DNA from 4 places in the Streptomyces sp. HSS9-12 genome. Region 4 is predicted to be linked to each of the others. Evidence: riboswitches for the same ligand, from Rfam matches in the RefSeq annotation. Region 4 holds a riboswitch; each other region holds the start of a gene.
What was found. A riboswitch is a leader RNA that binds a small molecule or an ion and turns the genes downstream of it on or off. The one in region 4 is predicted to bind cyclic di-AMP.
Positions count from the first base shown of each region.

Region 1: another riboswitch for cyclic di-AMP. It lies ahead of ACY34J_RS03475 (transglycosylase family protein); the one in region 4 lies ahead of ACY34J_RS15350 (transglycosylase family protein).
Region 2: another riboswitch for cyclic di-AMP. It lies ahead of ACY34J_RS09195 (C40 family peptidase); the one in region 4 lies ahead of ACY34J_RS15350 (transglycosylase family protein).
Region 3: another riboswitch for cyclic di-AMP. It lies ahead of ACY34J_RS22580 (M23 family metallopeptidase); the one in region 4 lies ahead of ACY34J_RS15350 (transglycosylase family protein).

Region 1 covers NZ_JBUEGC010000004.1:75,134-80,914, forward strand. Annotated here, with positions in the region: gene ACY34J_RS03460 (DUF3040 domain-containing protein) at 1-343, opposite strand, end outside; gene ACY34J_RS03465 (ANTAR domain-containing response regulator) at 513-1,415, opposite strand; gene ACY34J_RS03470 (STAS domain-containing protein) at 1,412-1,801, opposite strand; gene ACY34J_RS03475 (transglycosylase family protein) at 2,229-3,419, opposite strand; cyclic di-AMP (ydaO/yuaA leader) riboswitch at 3,422-3,598, opposite strand; gene ACY34J_RS03480 (acyl-CoA dehydrogenase family protein) at 4,092-5,327, opposite strand; gene ACY34J_RS03485 (TetR family transcriptional regulator) at 5,475-5,781, shown strand, end outside.
Region 2 covers NZ_JBUEGC010000012.1:104,638-110,418, forward strand. Annotated here, with positions in the region: gene ACY34J_RS09185 (C40 family peptidase) at 1-727, opposite strand, end outside; gene ACY34J_RS09190 (hypothetical protein) at 974-1,327, shown strand; gene ACY34J_RS09195 (C40 family peptidase) at 1,480-2,649, opposite strand; cyclic di-AMP (ydaO/yuaA leader) riboswitch at 2,658-2,856, opposite strand; gene pcrA (DNA helicase PcrA) at 3,115-5,580, shown strand; gene ACY34J_RS09205 (M23 family metallopeptidase) at 5,666-5,781, opposite strand, start outside.
Region 3 covers NZ_JBUEGC010000047.1:17,358-23,138, forward strand. Annotated here, with positions in the region: gene ACY34J_RS22570 (PrsW family intramembrane metalloprotease) at 1-1,451, shown strand, start outside; partial or broken gene ACY34J_RS22575 (aldo/keto reductase) at 1,515-1,733, opposite strand; gene ACY34J_RS22580 (M23 family metallopeptidase) at 1,809-2,849, opposite strand; cyclic di-AMP (ydaO/yuaA leader) riboswitch at 2,862-2,999, opposite strand; gene ACY34J_RS22585 (PP2C family protein-serine/threonine phosphatase) at 3,266-4,444, opposite strand; gene ACY34J_RS22590 (hypothetical protein) at 4,711-5,781, shown strand, end outside.
Region 4 covers NZ_JBUEGC010000024.1:87,635-93,415, reverse strand. Annotated here, with positions in the region: gene ACY34J_RS15370 (Ppx/GppA phosphatase family protein) at 174-1,169, opposite strand; gene ACY34J_RS15365 (DUF501 domain-containing protein) at 1,166-1,735, opposite strand; gene ACY34J_RS15360 (FtsB family cell division protein) at 1,774-2,247, opposite strand; gene eno (phosphopyruvate hydratase) at 2,356-3,645, opposite strand; gene ACY34J_RS15350 (transglycosylase family protein) at 3,829-4,524, opposite strand; cyclic di-AMP (ydaO/yuaA leader) riboswitch at 4,529-4,697, opposite strand; gene ACY34J_RS15345 (transglycosylase family protein) at 4,956-5,781, opposite strand, start outside.

The DNA.
Region 1 (5,781 bases), on a different contig from region 4:
TCCGGTACCGACGGCCCCGGTATCCGCGCACGTCCGACTCGGTCCACCGGCACAGGATGTGGAAAGACACCACCAGCGTGACCGCCCACACCCCGGCGAAGGACCAGATCACCGCCGGGGCGGAGGTGAGCACCGCGGTCACCAGCAGGCACAACGACAGCAGCACCAGCGCGGCCACCACCGTGACGCGCGGCCGGAACACCACCTGCCGGGTCCGGGCCCAGATGCCCGGGCTCAGCGTGCGCAGCTTGCGGTCCAGCCGCCGGTCGCGCCGCAGGTCGGCCTCTATCTCCTCAAGGGCCCGCCGCTCGCGGCGGGTAAGCCGCCCATGGTTCACCGCCATCACCTCCACGCGCCCCCCGGCTCGCGCCTGTGACCCCGAGTTCCCCATCTGCGGCGAATGTAACAACAATCCCGATTATCACCACAGCAACGCAACGACGACCGCGCCCCTCCGCGCGGCGGGGTCGACAGGGAGGCGCAAACGGCGAGGACTGACGAGGGCGGCAGGGTCAGCCGTCGCGAGCCCTGAAGCCTGGGCCGGAGCCCCCCGAGGCAGCAGACGCAGGGGTACGCAGGCCTCCCGGCCGCAGCCGCCCATGGGGGGCCGTCGCCGGCGGGGCGCCACGCCGGCCGACCGGAGCCCCGGCGCCGTCGCCCACGCCTTCCGCCAGGTGCAGCCGCTCCGCCAGTTGGACGATTTCCCGCTCGGTGCCGCGCCCGCGCGTACGGACCAGCGCTTCGGCCAGCTCCGACAACTTGCGGTTGGTGCGCTGGGACATCCGCCGCAGCAGCGAGAAGGCCGTATCGGGGCCGCAGGCCAGTACGTGCATGATGATGCCGCATGCCTGGTCCACCACCGGGCGCGAGCGCAGCGCGGTGTCGAGCTGGGCTATCTCGGCCAGGACCTGGCGGTACTGGTGGTCGCGTACCAGCCCGGTGGTCGCAAGGTCGCCCAGCAGCGCGGTGACGCCCTGTGCCGCGCCGTCCAGAAGGCCGGGGCGGAAGGCGTAGACGGTCAGGGTCACTGTCAGGGCCTGCCGCCGGAAGGGCAGGGTCGTGCTGGAGCGCACGCCCGCGTCCAGCGCCTTGGCCCGGTACACCGGCCAGCGCTCGTCGTAGAGCAGATCCTCCGCCGCCGCCGGATGCCCGGTCTCCAGCGCGACCGGTATCGGCCCGTCCGCGGTCTCCCACTGCACCGACACCAGGGCCGACAGATCGGGGTGGGTGACCGCCGCCACCGGCTCGTGGTCCCCCGCCAGGACGCTGTACCGTACGCTCACCGTGGCCGCCGCGCCGCAGCACAGCGGGTTGCAGGAAGCCACCTGCTCCGCCAGCTGCGCCAGTCCCCGGTCCATCGCCCCCTCCTCGGGATCGAGGGGTATCTCCAGCGGGAAGTCCGCGCATTCGATCATGGGAAGGTTCGCACTTCCTGGGGCGGCGTGCGGGGCGGGAGTACGGCGTCCTCGGCCGGCGGCTCGCCGGGCGTCCGGAACAGCTGTGCCGTGCCGGTGGCCGTCAGCAGGTTCGCCAGCTGTCGGCGCGGATTGAGCAGCCGGAACCGCACCCCGGCGTCGCGTGCCCAGGTGCGGGCGTGGATCAGAGCGTTCAGGCCCGAGCAGTCACAGAAGGACACACCCCCCATATCGATGGCGAGGTCGTCCAGCGGCTCATGCGTGCATTCCGAGATGGCCAGTCGCAGGACAGGGGCGGTGTCGATGTCCAGCTCCCCGGCCACCTCGATCACGGCTTCCCGGCCCGAGATCGTGGTCTGCACATCGAGAGGGGTCGCGAGCTGCATATCTGTCCGCCTCCCAACTATCGGGACGCGCTCGTCGTCGCCGCACGGTCCCCGACACCGTGAGAGTCCTGCGCCGGCTGCCGCCTCAGTTCGTCATCCGAGCCTGGCTTTCGAGAGTCGGCTTCCATCGATCCTCATCCCGGCTGATTTTCCTGTCAACAGAAGCACGAATTGCGGGGCCCATTGATTGATCCCGAAAATTCTTCACCAGCTGCGATCAGGGAATTACGCCGAGAAACTGGCAGGAGCATGACTACGGGCCGCGACACGGAATCGATCCGCCGGCATGTATCGCAGAGCACCAAGGTCCATTCGTATCAAGGAACTTGACACGACGAGGCGCCCACCTCCGGCAGTGCGGGGGTGGGCGCCTCGGTCAGGGTCGGTCCCCCGTGCCTTGGGCCAGGGGAGTCCTCGGATCGGCTCCTCAGATGGAGACGCCGTGCGCGCGCAGGTAGGCGAGCGGGTCGATGTCCGAGCCGAAGTCCGGGGTGGTGCGCACCTCGAAGTGCAGGTGCGGACCGGTGCTGTTGCCGGTGGAGCCGGAGAGGCCGAGCTGCTGGCCGCCGGTCACCTTCTGGCCGGCCTGGACGGACAGCGCGGACAGGTGGGCGTACTGGGCGTACTTGCCGTCGGCGAGCCGGATGACAACCTGGTTGCCGTACGAGCCGCCCCAGCCGGCCGAGACGACCTCACCCGCGCCGATGGCCTTCACCGGGGTGCCGGTGGGGACAGGGAAGTCGACACCGGTGTGGTAGCCCTTGGACCAGTGGCTGCCGGCAACGTGGTAGCCGGTACCCAGGACAGCGTTGCCGACCGGAGCGCTGAAGCCGGAGGCGGGAGCCGGAGCAGCCGCCTTCGCGGCGGGCTTCACGGCCGGCTTCGGCGCGGGCGCGGGCTTGGCGGCGGGCTTGGGGGCCTCGTGCTTCGGCTGCACCGGAGCGGCGGCCTGGGACACGCCGGGGAGAGCGAGCTTCTGGCCCGGACGGATCAGGTTCGGGTTGCCGCCGACGACCTCGCGGTTCTCCTGGTACAGCTTCTGCCAGCCGCCCTCGACGTGCTTGGTGGTGGCGATCCGCCACAGGCTGTCGCCGTGGACGACCGTGTAGGACTGGCCCTTCTTCAGCTGGGCGGCCGGAGCCGGAGCGGCCTTCGCCACGGGCTCGGCGGCGGGCTTGGCGGCGGGCTTGGCAGCGGGCTCGGCGGCGGGCTTGGCGGGGGCGGCCGGGGCGGGGCCGCCCTGGGTGAGGCCGGCCTTGACCGAGCACACCGGCCAGGCACTCGGGCCCTGGACGGCGAGGACCTTCTCAGCGATGGCGATCTGCTGGTCCTTGGTGGCCAGGTCGGCGCGCGGGGCGTACTGAGTGCCGCCGAAGGCCTCCCAGGTGGACTGCGTGAACTGCAGACCGCCGAAGAAGCCGTTGCCGGTGTTGATGCTCCAGTTGCCGCTGCTCTCGCACTCCGCGACCTTGTCCCAGGTGTCCACCGAGGCGGCCTGCGCGGTGGCCGTACCCAGCAGCGGAAGGGCGAGACCGGCGCCCCCGACGGCGACGGCGGCGAGCGAGGCGCGGGAGAAGCGGCTGGAACGAGGGCGGCGATGACGTCCGCGTGCAGACATAGGTACTTCCTCTCCTACGCCTGCGAGGTGAGCTGTCGGGTTCGGGCTGGAGTTGCCCGGCCGCGCATAAAGCAGCGTCAGGTGCTGCGGCGCGTCTTCACCCCAAGCCGGACCGTGCGGATGGCGCGGTACGGCACTTACCTGGTTCCCCCGCTCCTGCCGTGGTGCGTTTGTGGTCTCCCCCAGCCGGCGGCAGGATTCGGCGCTCCGGCGGATGGGTGCCACCCCGGTCGACTGGGCGGCGACGAGAAAACTAAGCGCAGGAAATTCTTTGGGACAAGTAGCCGGCATCCCGCCGAATCCCCATTTCGCAGATCAACTCGGCATTCCGTCACGCTATGCTGCCGATCGTGACCCGAGAGCGATATGTACTGCTGCCGACTAACGCTCATATTCGCTGGTAAAACTGCGAAGTTGACGGGAAAGGCACTTTTCAAGTGCCCGGCGTCACATCTCCGCCAAAGCGCGTTGTGATATCAGTCACCGGACAGCGGAATGACCGATTTGGTCGTGGAGTTCGGTTTGCCGAGAAGAAGGCCATAGAAAGGTCTTTGCCATGAAGGGTCGCCCCATAGAGGCGAGTTCCATGACCATAGAAGATCCCACCATGAACTGACAGGCCGTCAGGTGGCGGGTCGGTATGCGACCCGCCGCCACGACGGCCCGCACTGGTCAGCGAATGGGCAGCCCCGAGAGAGTGCGAGCGATGACAAGACGCTGGATCTCGCTCGTTCCCTCGAAAATGGTGTAAATCGCAGCATCGCGGTGCATTCGCTCCACCGGGTACTCGCGGGTGAAGCCGTTGCCCCCGAGGATCTGCATCGCCTGAGCCGTGACCTTCTTGGCCACCTCCCCGGCGTACAGCTTCGACATCGAGCCCTCCGCGGAGGTGAAGGCCTTGCCGGTGGCCGCCATCCAGGACGCCCGCCACACCAGGAGGCGGGCCGCGTCGATCTGGGTGCGCATATCGGCCAGCTGGAAGGCCACGCCCTGGTTGTCGATGATCGGGCGGCCGAACTGGACGCGGGTCCGCGCGTAGTCCAGGGCGACCTCGTACGCCGCACGCGCGATACCGACGGCCTGGGCGCCGACGGCGGGGCGAGAGGCCTCGAAGGTGGCCATGGCGGCGTTCTTCACGCTCCCCCCGCCTTCCTTGGCCGTACGGGCCCGCTCACGGGCGCGGGCCAGGCGCTCGTCGAGCTTCTCCTTGCCTCCCAGCAGGCAGTGGCCGGGTATGCGCACGTTCTCGAGGACGACCTCGGCGGTGTGGGAGGCCCGGATGCCGTGCTTCTTGAACTTCTGGCCCTGGGAGAGGCCGGGCGTGTTCGGCGGGACGATGAAGGAGGCGTGGCCGCGGGCCCCCAGCTCGGGATCGACGACCGCGACGACGACGTGGACGTTGGCGATGCCGCCGTTGGTCGCCCAGGTCTTGGTTCCGTTGAGCACCCACTCGTCCTTGGCCTCGTCGTAGACGGCGCGGGTGCGCATCGCCGAGACATCGGAGCCGGCATCGGGCTCGGAGGAGCAGAAGGCCGCGACCTTCACATCGTTGGTGTCGCCGTACATCTGCGGGATCCAGGTGCCGATCTGCTCCTCGGTGCCGTTGGCGAGGACGCCGACCGCCGCCAGCCCCGTACCGACGATGGACAGGCCGATGCCGGCATCACCCCAGAAGAGCTCCTCCATGGCCATCGGGATACCAAGGCCCGTGGGGTCGAAGAACTGCTGGGCGTAGAAGTCGAGGGAGTACAGGCCGATCTTCGCGGCCTCCTGGATCACGGGCCAGGGCGTCTCCTCGCGCTCGTCCCACTCGGCGGCCGCCGGGCGCATCACATCCGCCGCGAAGCCGTGAATCCAGTCCCGGACCGCCTTCTGGTCCTCGTTGAGATCGAGCGTGAACTCTGCCATGACGCCTCCACCTGCTTGTTACCCTGGGTAACACGAGTCTGTTGCCGGTCGGTGACGCCTGTCAACTCCGTCCGCGCACCGTCCCCCGGGAAGGCCAAGTGTTACGTTGCGCAGGCACCAAGGAAGACACGGGCGGGGAGAAGCATCATGGAGACCAGTCAGCGGGACGATCAGCAGCGTGCGGCCCAGCGCCGGCGCAAGGAACTGCTGGAGGCCGCCGACCGGGTGGTGATGCGAGACGGCCCCGGCGCGTCGATGAACGCCATCGCCGCCGAGGCGGGCATCACCAAGCCGATCCTCTACCGGCACTTCGGCGACAAGGGCGGTCTGTACCGGGCCCTGGCCGAGCGCCACACCGACGGCCTGCTCGCCGGCCTGCGTGCGGCCCTTGACGCTCCCACCGACCGGCGGGAGCGCGTCGAGTCGACCCTGGACACCTATCTCGCCGCCATCG
Region 2 (5,781 bases), on a different contig from region 4:
CGAGGGCGCCGTATGCGAAGGCGACAGCGTGTGCCGCCCGGGAGTTGGGAGCCTGCGGCATACCGGACATGCGGGCGGAGGAACCGAGCTGGTCCTGGGCGAACAGCGCCGCGCGCTGGGCGGGCGGCAGCTGGTCGAGGAGCCGCTGCGCGGCGGCGAGCCGGTCCCGTACTGCCCGCTTGTGCCGGCGCAGTTCGGCCTGGTCGTTCCGGAGCTGGGCCAGCTTCTCACCGGCGCGGCTGCGGAGCTGGTCGATGGCCCGCAACTGGTGGCCGATGCCGCTGACCGCGGCGGCCTGGCGGCTGCCCGCCCGGTCGATGAGCGAGGCGTGGTCGAGGTACTGCTCGGGTGAGGAGGAGAGCAGGAGCTGCAGGGCCGGGTCCACGCTGCCGGACCGGTACTGGGCGGTGGCCGTGGAGCCCAGTGCGTTGCGGGAGGCGAGCAGCCGGGCGGTCTTGCGGGCCGCCTCGTCCTGAAGATCTTCGACCGCCTTCCGCGCCTGCTCGGAGCGCTCCTTCGCGCCGTTGTAGCGCTCGACGGCCTCCTCGGCCTCCTGGTGCAGCTGGTCGACCTTCGCCTTCACCTCGGCCGGGGTGAGCCGGGGCTCGGCGTGCACCGCGCTGTCGAGGGTCGTGACGCTCGCGGCGCCGGCGAGAGCGAGCGCCGCGGCCGTACGGGCGGTGGTGCGGCTGAGCGTTCGGTGTTTGGGCTTTCTGTGCGAGGCCATGACGGCCGTCACATCCTTCTCACAATGGTGCGTACGTGCTGGGGGAGTGGCGTGGTGACGCTAGAGCCGCCGGACGTCATAAGGCCCTGAGATGACGGGAATTGGGCGGTTTGATCGTGGCCGTGAACGGAAGGTCCGGGTGATTTGCCGCAGGTCTGGGAATTTGCATCGCTGCTGTGACCGATGCCGCGATTGACGCACACCTCGGTGCTGGGCGCTGATATGGGCCCGGCTAGGCTCCGCCGCATGGACATACTCATCAATGCCTTCGTCGGCCTGCACATCATCGGCATCGCGGCCCTGCTCGGCGGATTCTTCACGCAGATGAAGGCGATGAGTGCGGGAGCGGCCCGCTTCGTCCCGGGCATGCTGCACGGCGCACTGACCATGCTCGTCACGGGCGTCGCACTGGTGGGCCTGAACGAGGCCGACGGTCAGGCCGTGAACAACATCAAGATCGGCGTGAAGCTGGCGCTGCTGGTCGTCATCCTCGGCCTGGTCTACGTCAAGCGGGACGAGGAGAAGGCCGGCAAGGCGGAGTTCGGGGCGGTCGGCCTGCTCACGATGGCCAACGTGTTCATCGCGGTCCTCTGGACCTGACGGCGGCGTCGCCCCTCCTCAAAGCTGGTGGCGCCGGCGCCCGGCGGCGGGGGCAAAGAGCCCACCCCGCAGGCGGGCGCCGGCGCCTGTCGGTGAAGGCGAGCCCGGCCGGAAGCGGACTGGCCCGCCCGCCCGGGGCCCGCCGCAGGCGGCTACGCCGGCCGCACGGCGCCGTAGATCGGCATGTAGTAGATCGACTCGGTACGGACGTTCTCCCCCGGCTTCGGCGCGTGGATCATCTGCCCGTCGCCGATGTAGATCCCGACGTGGCTGATGTCGTTGTAGAAGAAGACCAGGTCACCCGGCTGAAGGTCGGACGTGGCGACCCGGGTGCCGACCTTCACCTGGTCCCAGGTGGTGCGCGGGAGCGAGACGCCGGCGGCCTTCCAGGCGGCCTGGGTCAGCCCTGAGCAGTCGAAGGAGTTCGGGCCGGTGGCGCCCCAGACGTACGGCTTGCCGATCTGGGCCCGTGCGAAGTCGAGCACCTTGGCGGCCTTCGCGGCGTATGTGTCCGCGCTGGTGCTCGTCCCGGTGCCGGTGCTGTCGCCCGTGCTCTGGCTCTGCTCCTGCGCCTGCTGCTCCTGCGCCTGCTGCTCCTGCCGGCGCTTCTCCGCGGCCGCCTGCTGACGCGCCAGCTCCGCCGCCTTGCGCTCGGCCGCTTCACGCTTCTCGCGCTCGATCGCCGCCAGCCGGGCGCGCTCCTCGGCGGTCAGCTTCGACAGCAGGTCACGGGCCTCGGCGAGCTTGCGCTGGACCGACTCCTTGCTGCTCCGCAGCTGCTCCTGCGAATCGGTCAGCGTCGTCACGCTGCGCGCCGCTTCGGCGCGCTTCCGCGTGGTCTCCTCCTGCTGGGTCTGGAATTCCGAGACCGCCTGCTGCTGCCGGCCCGTCATCCGCTCCAGCATGTGGTCCTGGTCGAAGTAGTCCTGCGGATCCGAGGCCAGCAGCAGGGTCGCGGTCGGGGCCATCCCGCCGTTGCGGTACTGCGCGGCGGCATAGCTGCCGAGGATGCGCCGCGCCTCGTTGAGCTTCTCCGTCTGGCGTGCGACGTCGTCCAGCAGCCGGTCGGCCCGGACGCGCTGCTGCTCGGTGCGCTCCTTGGCCGCGTTGTACTTCTCGGTGGCGGTCCCCGCCTGCCGGTAGAGCTCGTCGACCTTGCGCTGGACCTCTTCGATCGACTGCTTCGGCTCGCTCGGCGCGGCACCGGCGTTCTGCGTGAAAAACGTCGCCGAAGCGAGGGCGGCCGTCGTCAGGCCGACCGCGGTGCGGCGTGAGTGATGTGCAGCGAGTATTCCGGTCCGCGGTTTGCGGTGCGACGCCAAGGCGCGCGTCTCCTTCCGTGGACCGCCTACCGGGTTAGCTGTCGGGTTCGGGCGATCGGAAGGTTGCCCTACGGTCCGTACGCGCACGAGTGCGCGATACGCGGTGCGCGCGTACTGACCGATTCACCCCGGTCTTGCATGTGGGTCCCCGGCTCCGGGTGCCTGTCCTGTCAGGGATGGCAGAGCCGGATTCGGCGGAGGCAGCCCGTGCTGACGCTGTTCGCCGGCGAGGGGTTCGGGCCGCCTGATCGAGCACCGTAGCCAACGCGTGGGGCTTCTGTGAAGACTGATGTGCGATATGCCCGAAACCTCGTCGTGACCAATTCGTTGTGCGCTGCACGAGGTGAGGTTTTTCGCCGTCCCGGCCGTGTTCAGTGGATGACTGGGCGACAATCCCCCGACCCGGAGCGCCGCGTTGGTGAAGCGGTGTGGGCTGTCGGTGGAGCGGCCTAGACTCGGTGGGCGATGAGCAGCCTCTTTGACGACAGCTTTCTGGCGGACCTCGAGCCCTCCGACGACGAGCACCCGCCGCCCGAGGACACCACCGGGCCCGAGGGCACGGCTGTGCCCGCGCCCGAGGGCGAACCGGCGGACCTCTTCGGTGGCGCCCTCGGCGCTCCGGTGGACCGGGACGCGTACTACCGGGACGGCGCTGTCCGGCCCGTCGTCGACCCCGCCGTGCTGCTCGAGGGGCTGAACGACCAGCAGAAGTCCGCCGTGGTGCACACCGGTTCGCCGCTGCTCATCGTCGCCGGCGCCGGGTCCGGCAAGACCCGGGTGCTCACCCACCGGATCGCGTACCTGCTCGCCCACCGCGGTGTCCACCCCGGACAGATCCTCGCGATCACCTTCACCAACAAGGCCGCGGGCGAGATGAAGGAGCGCGTCGAGGCTCTGGTCGGACCCCGGGCGAAGGCCATGTGGGTCTCCACCTTCCACAGTGCCTGCGTGCGCATCCTGCGCCGGGAGAGCAAGAAGCTCGGCTTCACCTCCAGCTTCTCGATCTACGACGCCGCCGACTCCAAGCGCCTGATGTCCCTGGTCTGCCGTGACCTGGACCTGGACCCCAAGCGCTACCCCCCGAAGTCCTTCAGCGCGAAGATCTCCAACCTCAAGAACGAGCTCATCGACGAGGAGACCTTCGCCGGGCAGGCGTCGGACGGTTTCGAGAAGACGCTCGCCGAGGCGTACGCGCTGTACCAGTCGAGGCTCCGCGAGGCCAACGCCCTGGACTTCGACGACATCATCATGACCACCGTGCACCTGCTGCAGGCGTTCCCGGACGTCGCCGAGCACTACCGGCGCCGCTTCCGGCACGTCCTGGTCGACGAGTACCAGGACACCAACCACGCCCAGTACACGCTGGTGCGCGAGCTGGTCGGGACCGGCGAGCACAGCGGGGAGCTGTGCGTCGTCGGCGACGCCGACCAGTCGATCTACGCCTTCCGCGGGGCGACCATCCGCAACATCCTCCAGTTCGAGGAGGACTACCCGGACGCCACCACGATCCTGCTGGAGCAGAACTACCGCTCCACCCAGACGATCCTCAACGCCGCCAACGCCGTCATCGAGCGGAACGAGAACCGCCGCCCCAAGAACCTGTGGACCGACGCCGGTGCCGGCGCCGCGATCACCGGCTATGTCGCGGACAACGAGCACGACGAGGCCCAGTTCGTCGCCGACGAGATCGACCGGCTCACCGACGCGGGCGACGCCAAGGGGGGCGACGTCGCCGTCTTCTACCGCACCAACGCCCAGTCCCGTGTCTTCGAGGAGATCTTCATCCGGGTCGGGCTGCCGTACAAGGTCGTCGGGGGCGTGCGCTTCTACGAGCGCAAGGAGGTCCGCGATGTGCTGGCCTATCTGCGCGTGCTCGCCAACCCCGAGGACACCGTCCCGCTGCGCCGCATCCTCAACGTCCCCAAGCGCGGCATCGGTGAGCGGGCCGAGGCCATGATCGAGGCACTGGCGCTGCGCGAGAAGATCTCCTTCGCGCAGGCGCTGCGCCGGGTCGACGAGGCGTACGGCATGGCGGCCCGCTCGGCGAACGCCGTCAAGCGCTTCAACGCGCTGATGGACGAGCTGCGCACGATCGTGGAGTCCGGCGCCGGGCCCGCCACGATCCTGGAGGCGGTTCTGGAGCGCTCGGGCTATCTGGCGGAGCTGCAGGCCTCGACCGACCCGCAGGACGAGACGCGCGTGGAGAACCTCCAGGAGCTCGCGGCGGTCGCGCTCGAGTTCGAGCAGGAGCGGCCCGAGGAGAGCCCCGGCACGCTCGCGGAGTTCCTGGAGCAGGTCGCCCTGGTCGCCGACTCGGACCAGATCCCGGACGAGGAGGAGCGGGAGGAGGGCTCCGGCGTCATCACGCTGATGACGCTGCACACCGCGAAGGGGCTCGAGTTCCCCGTCGTCTTCCTGACCGGCATGGAGGACGGGGTCTTCCCGCACATGCGCGCCCTCGGCCAGGTCAAGGAGCTGGAGGAGGAGCGGCGGCTCGCGTACGTGGGCATCACCCGCGCCCAGGAGCGGCTGTATCTGACGCGTTCCACGATGCGCAGCGCCTGGGGGCAGCCGGCGTACAACCCGCCGTCCCGCTTCCTGGAGGAGATCCCGGAGCAGTACGTCGCCTGGCGGCGTACGGGGCCTGCGGTGCCGTCGGCGTCGATGGGCGCGCTGGCCGGGGGCGGGATCGCGTCCTCGCTGTCGTCCGCTCGGTCGAAGGCGGGGGCGAGCGGCTCGGCCGCGCGCAAGGTCCAGGAGCGGCCGGTGATCGCGCTGGCGGTCGGGGACCGGGTCACGCACGACCAGTTCGGGCTGGGGACCGTGGTCTCGGTGGCGGGCAGCGGACACGACGCGAAGGCGACGATCGACTTCGGCGACGAGAAGCCGAAGGTGCTCCTGCTGCGGTACGCGCCGGTCGAGAAGCTGTAGCCCGAGACGCGCGGCTGTTGCCGGTCCGGCTCAGGCTGGGCCGGGCAGCCCGGCGTGCCTCGGGTCGGGCCGCTGGGGGCCGGGCTCAGCTGGGGTCGAGGCCGTGGCCGCGCAGCCACGGCAGCGGGTCGACGGCCGAGCCGCCGCCGGGGTGCACCTCGAAGTGCAGGTGCGGGCCGGTGGAATTACCGGAGTTGCCGG
Region 3 (5,781 bases), on a different contig from region 4:
CGACGTACCAGGCGCAGCCGCAGTTCGACGCCGTGCCCGAGCAGGCACAGTGGCGGTACCGCCCGCGTCGGCCGCTGTGGGACAGCAAGGTGCTGCGCGTCGGCGCGCTGGGTACCCTGCTCGCGCTCTCCGGTCTCGTCATCCTCGCGCTCGTCCGGCAGGAGACCGGTACCGAGGGCTTTCTGGTCGGGCTCGGGCTGGCCGTGCTGCCCCTGCCGCTGCTCATCGGCGTCTTCCGCTGGGTCGACCGCGTCGAACCCGAGCCATGGAAGAACCTGCTGTTCGCCTTCGCCTGGGGGGCCTGCGCCGCGACGCTGGTGGCGATCATCGCCAATGGGTTCGCATCGGAGTTGATAGCGACCCGGGTGGGAGAGTTCTCCCGCAGCGAGGCCGACACCTGGAGCGCCGCCGTCGTCGCCCCTGTCGTGGAGGAGAGCGCGAAAGGCGCCGCTGTGCTGCTGCTGTTCGTCTTCCGCCGCCGTGACTTCGACGGCATCGTCGACGGCGTCGTCATCGCCGGAATGACCGCCACGGGCTTCGCCTTCACCGAGAACATCCTCTATCTCGGCAATGCCTTCGGCGAGGATCAGGCGGTCGGCTCGTTCGGCCTCCAGTCGGTCACCGCCGCGACCTTCTTCATCCGCATCGTGATGTCGCCGTTCGCCCACCCGCTGTTCACGGCGCTGACAGGGATCGGCTTCGGCGTCGCGGCCCTGGCCGCGACGCGCCAGCGCGCCCGCCGCATCCTCGCGCCGCTCGCCGGGCTGCTGACGGCGATGGTGCTGCACGCCGTCTGGAACGGTTCCGCCACGCTCGGCGGACTGGGCTTCCTCGCCGTCTACGGCATGTTCATGGTCCCGGTCTTCGGCCTGCTGACCTGGCTGGTGATCTGGTCCCGGGGCAACGAGCTGAAGACCGTACGCGGCCAGCTTCCCGCGTATGTGGCAGCGGGCTGGCTGGCGCCGCCGGAGACGTACGCACTGTCCTCGATGAAGGCCCGGGCGCTGGCCCGCAGTGTCGCGCGCCGCGCCCACGGGCCGGCGGCGGCCCGTGCGGTGGCCGAGTACGTGGGGTTCGCCACGGCCCTGGCCTTTCTGCGGCAGCGGGCGCACCGGGGGGCGGCCGGGGCGGACTTCGCCGCCCGGGAGCAGGAGTTGCTGCACCACTTGTGGCAGCGGAAGGACGTGGCGCAGCCGGCGCTGGTGCAGGCGGCGGCGGTGACGGTCCGGCCGTGGGGGCCGCAGGGGGTGCCGTACGGGATGCCGCCGGGGTCTCTGTACGGAGCGCCCTCCGGGTACGGGCCCTGGCCGACGACCGGGCAAGGACCGGGCCCGTACCCGGCCCCAGGGCCCCACACTTCCGGCCCGTACTCGGCCCCGCCGCCAGGAGTCGGCCCCGGGCCGTACCACCCTCAGTCCCCCTACGGACGGTACGGCGCGCCCGGCAGCTGACGCCTGCGGCCGGGCTTCCGCCCCAGGCCCCGGAAATTGGGCGGAGCCCTGAACCGGGATCGGTCAGGCCGAGGCCGTCGTCAAGGTGTTCAGTTCCGCCTCCGTGAGGCGGAGGTCGGCCAGGGCCAGCAGCGCCGGGAGTTGTTCGACGGTCCGCGCGCTGGCGATGGGCGCCGCCACCGTCGGCTGCGCCGCCAGCCAGGCCAGGGCCACCGTCGCGGCCTCCACCCCGTGCGCCCGCGCGATCTCGTCGAGGGCCGCGAGCACCCGCCGCCCGCGCTGTCAGCCATATGTGACATCAACACCCCGGTGACACCGGCTGTTCCAGCATCACCGGGGGCCGAAGGGCCATGACCGTCAGGGGTTCAGACCGTGCTGACGCAGCCAGGGCATCGGGTCTATCGGGGAGCCGCCACCCGGCCGTACCTCGAGGTGGAGGTGCGGGCCGGTGACATTGCCGGTGGCGCCGACGCGGCCGATGACCTCGCCCGTCGACACCTGGCCGGACGACTGCACGATCGACGACAGATGGCAGTACCAGATCTCGGTGCCGTCGCTGAGCTTGAGCACGATCCGGTAGCCGTACGAGCCGGCCCATCCGGCCTCGGTGATGGTGCCGCCGTGCACCGCCTTCACCGGGGTGCCGGTCGGCGCCGCGAAGTCCTGTCCGGTGTGGTCGGCGGACCACAGGTCGCCCGCCTGGCCGAAGCCGGCCGTGAGCGTGTACGAGGACGTCGGCAGGGTGTAGCTGGCGGCCAGCTTGGCCAGCCGCTCGGCCTCGGCCTTGCGCCGGGCCTCCTCCGCCGCCTTCCGCCGTGCCTCTGCCTCGGCCGCCTTCCGCGCGGCGTCTGCCTCCTCCTTGCGCTGCGCGGCCTGCGCTGCGGCCTGCTTGGCCGCCGCCTCCTCGGCGGCTTCGCGCTGAGCCTCATCGGCGGCGGTCTCCTGCTGCTCGGCCTGGCGCATGATGCGGGCCCGCAGCGCCTCGCCGGCGCCGGTGCCGTCCGCCGCTTCGTCGGTGGTGAGGCCGGCCTGGGTGAGCGGGGCGGCCGCGGTGTTGTCCGAGGAGTCCGGCATCAGCTGTCCGATGCCGGGCAACTGGCCCGCGTCCGGGAACTCGTCCGCGACGTGCGAGAGGTCCGGCATGGAGATGGGAAGCGGAGGCCGTTCCTTGGCCGAGGCCATGCCGCCCGCGCCGACCGCGGCGATCATGCCGACACCGAGGACGGCGCCGCTGCGGGCCATGCCTCCCCCGCGCTGCTTGGCGACGCGGTGCCTGCCGCGCACCGGGGCAAGGCTTTCGGCGGTCGGGTTCCACTCGCCGGGGGCCGGGTCGTCGCTGAAGCCGTAGTCAGCGGGTTCGTCGAACCAGGGCTCGGGGGCAGGGGGCTTGGACGCCACGCGGGCGCACTCCTTTCCTTCCTTCTCGCCTACCGGGTTAGCTGACGGGTTCGGAGCAGGAAGGTCTCCTACGGGCCCCTCCGCGGGAGGCGCCCGATTCACCCCTGGGTGGTGGTTCCCCGGTTCCCTTGGTGCTGGTGTTACTGCTGTTTCTGGATCTTGTCTTGGGTGGTGCTCGTGCGGGATTCGGCGATTGCGCACGGCGCCGCCTCTTGTGGCGGCTGTGACGACCGCGCTGCGTTATCGAACGTTAATAGACCCGGGTGCCGAATTCCAAGCTGTTCCCGTAATCCCTACGCGTTCCGGCCAGGACTTAAATGGACAAGAGTGGCGCTTTCCGGGCGACTTGATCGTCCAGTGGAAAACCAGTCACCGCTGATTGTTGGTCAGTCGTTATCCGGAGCGGCGCCAGTCGATCACGCACCGTGAGACGAGCCGACGGGCCGGTCCCCCGACGAACCGCGCGTCAGCCCCACCGTCCGGCGGCGCACCGGCTGCCGCTCCCCCGGCCGGCTGACCGCCAGCAACGCCATGTCGTCCGCGGCCGCCCCGCCCGTATGCCGCGCCACGTCCTCGACGATCGCGTCGAGCAGGGCGTCGGGGCCGGGAAACTGCCGGCCCCGCAGCCTCTCCTGCACGTCGTAGAACTCGCCGTCCTCGTCCCGGGCCTCGGACACCCCGTCCGTGTACAGCAGCAGCGTGGCGCCGTCCGGAAAGGGGAACTCCTCCACCCGGTCCTTCTCCTCGCCCAACTCCCCCATCCCCAGCGGCAGCGCGGGCATTCCCGGCCCGGTGTCGCGCACAGTGCCGTCCGGGAGCAGCAGCAGTGGCGCGGGGTGGCCGCGGTTGAGCAGCCACAGTGTGGGCGCGCCGACCGGCACCTCGGCGAGCACGGCCGTGGTAAAGCCCTCGAACCGGTCGTGCCCGTCCCGCCGCGCAGCCTCCCGCTGCAGCGCGTGTTCCAGCCGTACGGCGACGGCCTCCAGGGTCGGCTCGTGCTCGGCGGCCTCCCGGAAGGCGCCAAGGGCGATCGTCACCATCTCCACCGCCCCCAGCCCCTTGCCCCGCACATCGCCCACAACCAGCCGCACGCCGTACGGGGTGTCGTGCACCGCGTAGAGATCGCCGCCGATCCGGGCGTCCGCATGAGCCGCCACATAGCGCGCCGCGATCCGCAGGCCGCCGATGCGCTCGTCGGGCATCGGCAGTACGGCCCGCTGCGCCGCCTCTGCGATCCCGCGCGCCGAGGCGAGCTGCCGGCCGCTACGGCGCACCACGCGGTTGATGAACAGCGCGAGCACGACCACCGTCAGGATGGTGGCCACCTCGGTGACCGACTCCATCGTGCCGGCGCTGTGCTCGCTCAGACGCAGACCCAGCACGACGGCCGCGGCGGCGAGCCCGGTGGCGACGATGGCGCGCACCGAGAAGAACGGGGCGCCGACCAGAGGGGCCGCGGAGAAGAACGGCGAGCCGGTGAAGCCGGGCGGGGTACAGAGGTCGAAGACGAAGCCGCCGAGGATGAGGGCGGCGGGGAGCCAGCGTACGAGGCGGCCGCTGAGACTGCCACGAAGACACCGACCCGCCCCGCCCATGCGGCGACCTGCACGCCTCCGTGCTGCTTCTCGCATCCCCACCTGTGGTCTCCTGCCGTTTACCTGCCGTACGCGCCGTGCGCGGCAGCGGAAGGAACCGCGCCGTCCCAGGCTGGCGGCTGTCGGCGCGGGCGGCGAATCTACGTGCGCCAAGTGGGTGTCGGTCCGGTACGAGGGTGCGGCTGCGGATTTCTTGGGGAGGCGTCCGGGGGCTCCGTCATGCGGCGAAAAGCGCGGAAATTGGGCTTTCGGGTAGCGTCGTAGACATGAAGAGTGCGAGGCGTCACCGCCTACTCGGACCTCTGCTCGCCGTCTTGGCCGCGGTCCTGGTCCTGGTTGTCGGGATGGCACCCAGCGCGTCGGCGGCCGACGGTCTCGACCGCGCCGCGGCGGCGCTGCGGCACGGCCCGGTGTACGTCGACCCGCGGGCCGCGGACCGGCTCCCCGCGGCCGACGCCGACGCCCTGGCCAACAAGATCAAGAAGGCGGACAAGCCGGTCTTCGTCGCCGTCCTCCCCGCGTCCGCCGAGTTCAACCCGCAGACGCTGCTGCGCGATCTGCGCACCGAGGTCGGGATCGCCGGTGTGTACGCGGTCGCGCTGGGCAACCGCTTCGACGCGGGCGCCGACTCCGCCGTGATGTCCCACAACGCGGTCTCCAACCTCACCGGGGCCGTCGAGCGGTCGGCGGGCGGCAATACCAAGGTGCTGCTGAACGACTTCGTCGACCAGGCCGTACAGCAGGCACGCGGCCATGCGCCCGCCTCCTGGAGCGACGGCTCCGCGGACGGCGGTGGCGCCGGCGGCACCAGCGGTGTCGGCGCGGTCGTCGCCCTCCTGGTGCTCGCCGCCGTCGCCTGTGGCGGGGTCATGCTCGTCGCCCGCCGCGGAAACAAGCGGCGCGAGGAGTACGAGCAGGCCAGGTTGCAGACGCTGCGCCCGGTGGTGGACGAGGACATCACCGCCTTCGGTGAGGAGTTGGACCGCATCGGATTCGATCCATCCGCTCCGTCCACCGATGAGGCGATGCGCCAGGACTACACCCGCGCCCTGGACGCCTACGACAAGGCCAAGGCCGCGATGGACGCCGCCCGCCGGCCGGCGGACGTACAGGCTGTCACCCAGGCCCTGGCGGACGGACGCTTCTGGCTCGCCGCTCTGGAGGCGCGCCGCTCCGGCGCCCCGCTGCCGGAGCGGCGCCTGCCGTGCTTCTTCGACCCGCGCCACGGGCCGTCTGTCCAGGACGTGCAGTGGGCGCCGGCCGGGGGCGCGGAGCGCACCGTGCCGGTGTGCGCGGCGGACGCCGCGCGGCTGGCCGACGGCGAGGAGCCGATGGGC
Region 4 (5,781 bases):
AACGAGTTGCTCATGCTGTCCCCCGAAGCTGCGATTCTCGAATGCACGTGGCATGTGCATGCTACACAGCCTCTGACAGGCCCTCGGCTGCCTTTCAGACGGTGATCAGGGCGCCGGGGCCTGCCTCTGCCTCTCGGTGTCAGGCCAAGCCGTCGGGCATCACTGACGCATGGTCACTCGGCGATGCTCCACGCGATGCCGTCGAGAATGTCGTGCTCGCTGACGACGACCTCCGCCGCCCCGATCCGCTCCATGATCATCAACAGGACGAGCGCCCCGGCGCCGATCACATCCACCCGGCCCGGGTGCATGACCGGGATCGCGGCCCGCTCGGCGTGGGTGGAGCTCAGCAGCCGCTCGGTGATCTCCCGGACCTGTTGGATGGAGATCCGCGCGTGGTGGATGGCGGCCGAGTCGTAGGCGTCCAGCCCGAGCGCGATACCGGCGACGGTGGTGACAGATCCGGCCAGCCCGACCAAGGTGCGCGCCTCGTGCAGGGGAACCGTCTCCTCCACCAGATCCAGCGCGGCGGCGATGTCCGCCTTTATGGCGGCGATCTGGGCGGGCGTGGGCGGGTCGCTGATCACACCCTCGTGTACCAGGTGACGCTCGGTCATCCGGACACAGCCGATGTCGACCGAGCGCGCGGCCCGGACATGCTCCTCGCCGACCACGAACTCCGTGGAGCCGCCGCCGATGTCCACCACCAGATACGGCTGCTCCAGACGGACCGGCCCCTGACCGCCCGCCGACCTTCCGTCGAAGGGCTTCGCGCCCTGCTCCATCGCCGCGAGCTCCTTGGTCGCCCCGATGAAGGAGAACTCCGCCTCCTGGTCACCGCTGATCACCTCGGGCTCGACGCCGAGGATGCCGACGACGCCCCGCACGAACTCCTCGCGGTTCTCGGCATCGCGGGAGGCGGAGGTCGCCACGAAGCGGGTCCTGTGGGCCCCGAGCTCGCGGATCACCTCGGCGTACTCATGGCAGGCCGCGAAGGTCCGCTCCAGCGCCTCGGGCGCGAGCCGGCCCGTACGGTCCACGCCCTGGCCGAGGCGGACGATCTGCATCCGCCGGTCCAGCTCCTTCAGGTCCCCGGTCCGGGGATCGGCGTCGGCGACGAGCAGGCGGATGGAGTTCGTACCGCAGTCGATGGCGGCGACCCTGGTCACTTCTCCTCCTCCTGCGACTCCGCGGACTGCGCAGACTCCGCGGCCCCCTTCGACGGGCACTCCACACATGGCCCCTTGCGCCACCACTCCGGCAGCATCGCGATGGCCTCGTCGCCCAGCGGGTTCACACCGGGGCCCGCGGCCAGCGAGTGGGCGACCAGGACGTGCAGGCACTTCACCCGGTCCGGCATGCCGCCCGCGCTCGGGAAGCCCTCCAGCACCTCGATCGCGTCACGCCGCCGGATGTAGTCCTCGTGCGCGGCCCGGTACGCGGCGGCCAGCTCCGGATCCTCGGCGAGCCGGGCCGTCATCTCCTTCATCACGCTCTCGGCCTCCAGCGTGCCGATCGCGGACGCGGCGCGCGGGCAGGTCAGGTAGTACAGCGTCGGGAAGGGCGTGCCGTCCTCGAGGCGCGGCGCGGTCTCCACCACATCGGGCAGCCCGCACGGGCAGCGGTGCGCGATGGCGCGCAATCCGCGCGGGACCCGGCCCAGCTGCGCGGCGATGGCGGCGGCATCGGCGTCCGTGGGCGGGGTGGGGTCGGTCTTGGGCGGGGGCGTTTCCATGCCTGGACAGATATCTCTTCGGTCGGTTCGGATCGGGTTCAGCGGCGTCCGTCGACGCTGTCGACGTCGTCCCAGAGGTTGCTGTACCAGGGACGGTCGGCCGCACGCTGGTCGTCGTGGTGCCGGTCGGCGCCGGCGGAGCCGTCGCGGACGGTGTAGCCGGTCTCGCCGGGGCGGACGTAGTGCAGGTGCTCACGGGCCTGCTGCTCGACGTAGGCCGGGTCCTGCCAGCGCGCCTTGGCGTCCCGCAGCTTCTCGACGGCCTCCCGGGCCTGCTCGGCCTGCCGCCGCTGCTCGGCGATCTCCGAGCGCTGCGACACCCACTGTCGCATGGGGTAGGCGAGGGCGACGACGAGCGAGCACACGACGAGGGCGAGCACCGCGGCGCGGCCGGTGAGGCGGCTGCGTGGGCGGGGCGCCCGGGACTGGGCGCGGTAGACGCGAGCGGCCGCCTGCTCACCGAGCGCCTTCAGCCTGGTCGCCGTGGAGAACCGCTCCCGGTCCGCGGCCACGTCGCCTCCCCTGGTCGGCCTGGTCCCTGCGTCACAACGTACGTACGTCCCCGGCCACGGTACGGGACCGGGCGCGGGGACGTACGTCAGGCGTGCCTGGCTGATTGCTTACCGGTTCGCGGGGCGGAACCGCGGGAACGCGGAGCGGCCCGCGTACTCCGCCGCGTCGTCCAGGATCTCTTCGATGCGCAGCAGTTGGTTGTACTTGGCGACACGGTCCGAGCGGGCCGGGGCGCCGGTCTTGATCTGGCCGCAGTTGGTGGCGACGGCCAGGTCGGCGATGGTGACGTCCTCGGTCTCACCGGAGCGGTGGGACATCATGGACTTGAAGCCGTTGCGCTGGGCGAGCTCGACGGCGTCGAGGGTCTCGGTCAGCGAGCCGATCTGGTTGACCTTGACCAGCAGGGCGTTGGCGGCGCCCATGTCGATGCCGCGCTGCAGGCGCTCCGGGTTGGTGACGAACAGGTCGTCGCCCACGAGCTGGACCTTGTCCCCGAGCTGGTCGGTGATGGTCTTCCAGCCCTCCCAGTCCTCCTCGTTCAGCGGATCCTCGATGGAGACCAGCGGGTACGCGTCGACGAGCTCGGCGTAGTACGCGGTCATCTCGGCGGCGGAGCGGGACGTGCCCTCGAACTCGTACGCGCCGTCCTTGTAGAACTCGGTGGCGGCGACGTCGAGCGCGAGCGCGATGTCCTGGCCGGGGGTGTAGCCGGCCTTCTGGATGGCCTCGACGATCAGGTCGAGCGCGGCGCGGTTGGACTCCAGGTTCGGGGCGAAGCCGCCCTCGTCGCCCAGGCCGGTGGACAGGCCGCGCTCCTTCAGCACGCCCTTGAGCGCGTGGTAGGTCTCCGCGCCCCAGCGCAGGGCCTCGGAGAAGGACTCCGCGCCGATCGGGGCGATCATGAACTCCTGGATGTCGACGTTGGAGTCCGCGTGGGCTCCGCCGTTGAGGATGTTCATCATCGGGACGGGCAGGAGGTGCGCGTTCGGGCCACCGAGGTAGCGGAAGAGCGGCAGGTCGGAGGCCTCGGCGGCGGCGTGCGCGACGGCGAGGGAGACGCCGAGGATGGCGTTGGCGCCGAGCGAGGACTTGTCGGGGGTGGCGTCCAGGTCGAACATCGCCTGGTCGATCAGCCGCTGTTCGGTGGCGTCGTAACCGACGAGCTCGGGGCCGATCTGCTCGATGACGGCGAGGACGGCCTTCTCGACACCCTTGCCGTTGTAGCGGTTCTTGTCACCGTCGCGGAGCTCGAGGGCCTCGAACGCACCGGTGGAGGCACCGGAGGGCACGGCAGCACGGCCGGTGCTGCCGTCGTCGAGGCCGACCTCGACCTCGACCGTTGGGTTTCCTCGCGAGTCGAGGATCTCCCGGGCTACGACGACGTCGATGGACGGCACGAGCATCTCCTTCTGGGATTGACTCTGAAACGCAGTGTCTCTGTGGCTCTGCGGCATGAGCCTAACCGCCCTGTGGCCCGGCGCCTGCCGACCGACCGTCCGGCGAGACGAAAAGGCGCCCAAAGGACCTTATTACGGCAGAAACAGCTGGCCAGGACAGGGCGGTCCCGAGGAGGGTCGCTGTCAGCCCAGGTGGAGTCGCTGGCCGGGATGGATCAGATTGGCGTTGACCAGGGCGTCGTCGTTGAGGGCGTAGAGCCGGCGCCAGCCGCCCCGGACGCCGTGGGCTGAGGCGATCGCGGAGAGGGTGTCGCCACGCTTGACCGTGTACGCGCCGCCCGTCCGGCCGGCCTTGCGCACCGAATGCCGGGGGTGGTCGACGCGGGCGGGCCGGGCGTGGGCGGCCCGGTCGGCACTGGAGCGCCCGGCGCGGACCTTCGCGCGCGGGCCGCCGGCGGTCAGGCCGGCGCGGGTGGCACAGCCCCAGGCACGCGGGCCCTGCATCGCGAGCAGCTTTTCGGCGATGGCGATCTGCTGCGCCTTGGTGGCGAGGTCGGCGCGCGGTGCGTATCTGGTGCCGCCGGCTGCGGCCCAGCTGGACCGGGAGAACTGCAGACCGCCGTAGTAGCCGTTGCCGGTGTTGGCGGACCAGTTGCCTCCGGACTCGCACGCGGCGACCCGCTCCCACATGGAGGCGGAGGCGGCGGAGGCGGACTCGACGCCGGTCAGCAGTGCGGTGCAGGCAGCACCGACGAGGGCGACGAGAGCGCGGGCGGCGATGCGGGGGGCCGGAAAGGGCCGCGGGTCGTCGTCTCGGGACAGGAATGGGGAATAGTGTGTGCGTTTGTGCTTGATGCCCTCGGAGCCGGAATTCACCATGACGGGGTCTCCTCACCGACGCCTGCGAGGTGAGCTGTCGGGTTCGGGCTGTGAGTGCCCGGCCGAGTGCTCCCGCACTGGGCTTCACCCCTAGCCGGCCGGCCTGCCGCTGTCGGCGGGCGCGTACGGCGCTTACCTGGGTCCCCCGCTCCTGCCTGCGGCGCTTACGCCTCGACTGACCACCGAACGCCCGGCAGGATTCGGCGTGGCGATCGGCGGTGCCCGCTGTTGCGGAACAATCAGACGTTAAGCACACCGGATCAAGGGTTCAAAGCCTGACATTTCTCCACAACTGCCGCTGTCACCCCCTCAGAAACAGATATCTCCGCAGGTGAGAGCCGATGAGGGGGTATCAGACAGCGCAACCGCGCCCGTTAGGGTGATGTCATCCCGATTCGCATTCGGGGCAGTTCAGGGGGAATTGGCCCGAACTACTGCTGAGAGCCGTCGAGAACCAGCCGCTGACCAGGCAGGATCAGATCGGGATCGGAGCCGATGAGATCCTTGTTGGACGCGTAGAGGGCGGGCCAACCGCCAGTGAATGCCTGCTCTTGGGCGATTTCTGAGAGATTGTCACCCGGGCGGACCACGTATCGGCCTTCCGCGGGCTCCGTACGGCCCGAGCCCCCGTCCCGCGAAGCGTGCCGGCCACCGTCGCGGGCCTCGCCGTTGTGGTCCTCCGGCGCCGGTTCACCACGGTGCCTGCCGGTACCGGGCTCGGCGTGCGCCGGGGAGTCGCTCGCGAGGTTCCCGCCCGGCTCCTCCGTACGGTCCGCCGCCCGGCTTCCGCTGTCCGCCTCGTCGGACGGCGCGGCGTCGTGCGAGTCGGACTTGTCGGGCTTGGCAGTCCTGGTCGAACCCGGCTCCGGCTCAGGCTCGGACGACTGCGTACCGCCTGCGTCCACATCCGGGATGACGTCGTCCAGAGCAAGTCCGGTCTTCAGCGCGCAGCTGGGCCAGGCCTTGTTGGCGCCTTCCGCGTCGAGCACCTTCTCGGCTATGACGATCTGCTCGGAGCGGCTGGCGAGGTCGGGACGCGGGGCGTAATCCCGGCCACCGAAGTCGTTCCAGGTCTGCAGGGCGAACTGCAGCCCGCCGTAGTAGCCGTTGCCGGTGTTGGCGCTCCACATGCCGCCGCTCTCGCACTGGGCGACCCGGTCCCAGGTCTCGGCATCCGCGGCGTGCGCGCCCGCTGCGCCGAACAGCGGCAGCGCGATCCCCGCGCCGGTCACCCCGGCGGTGACGACGATGGCCGGG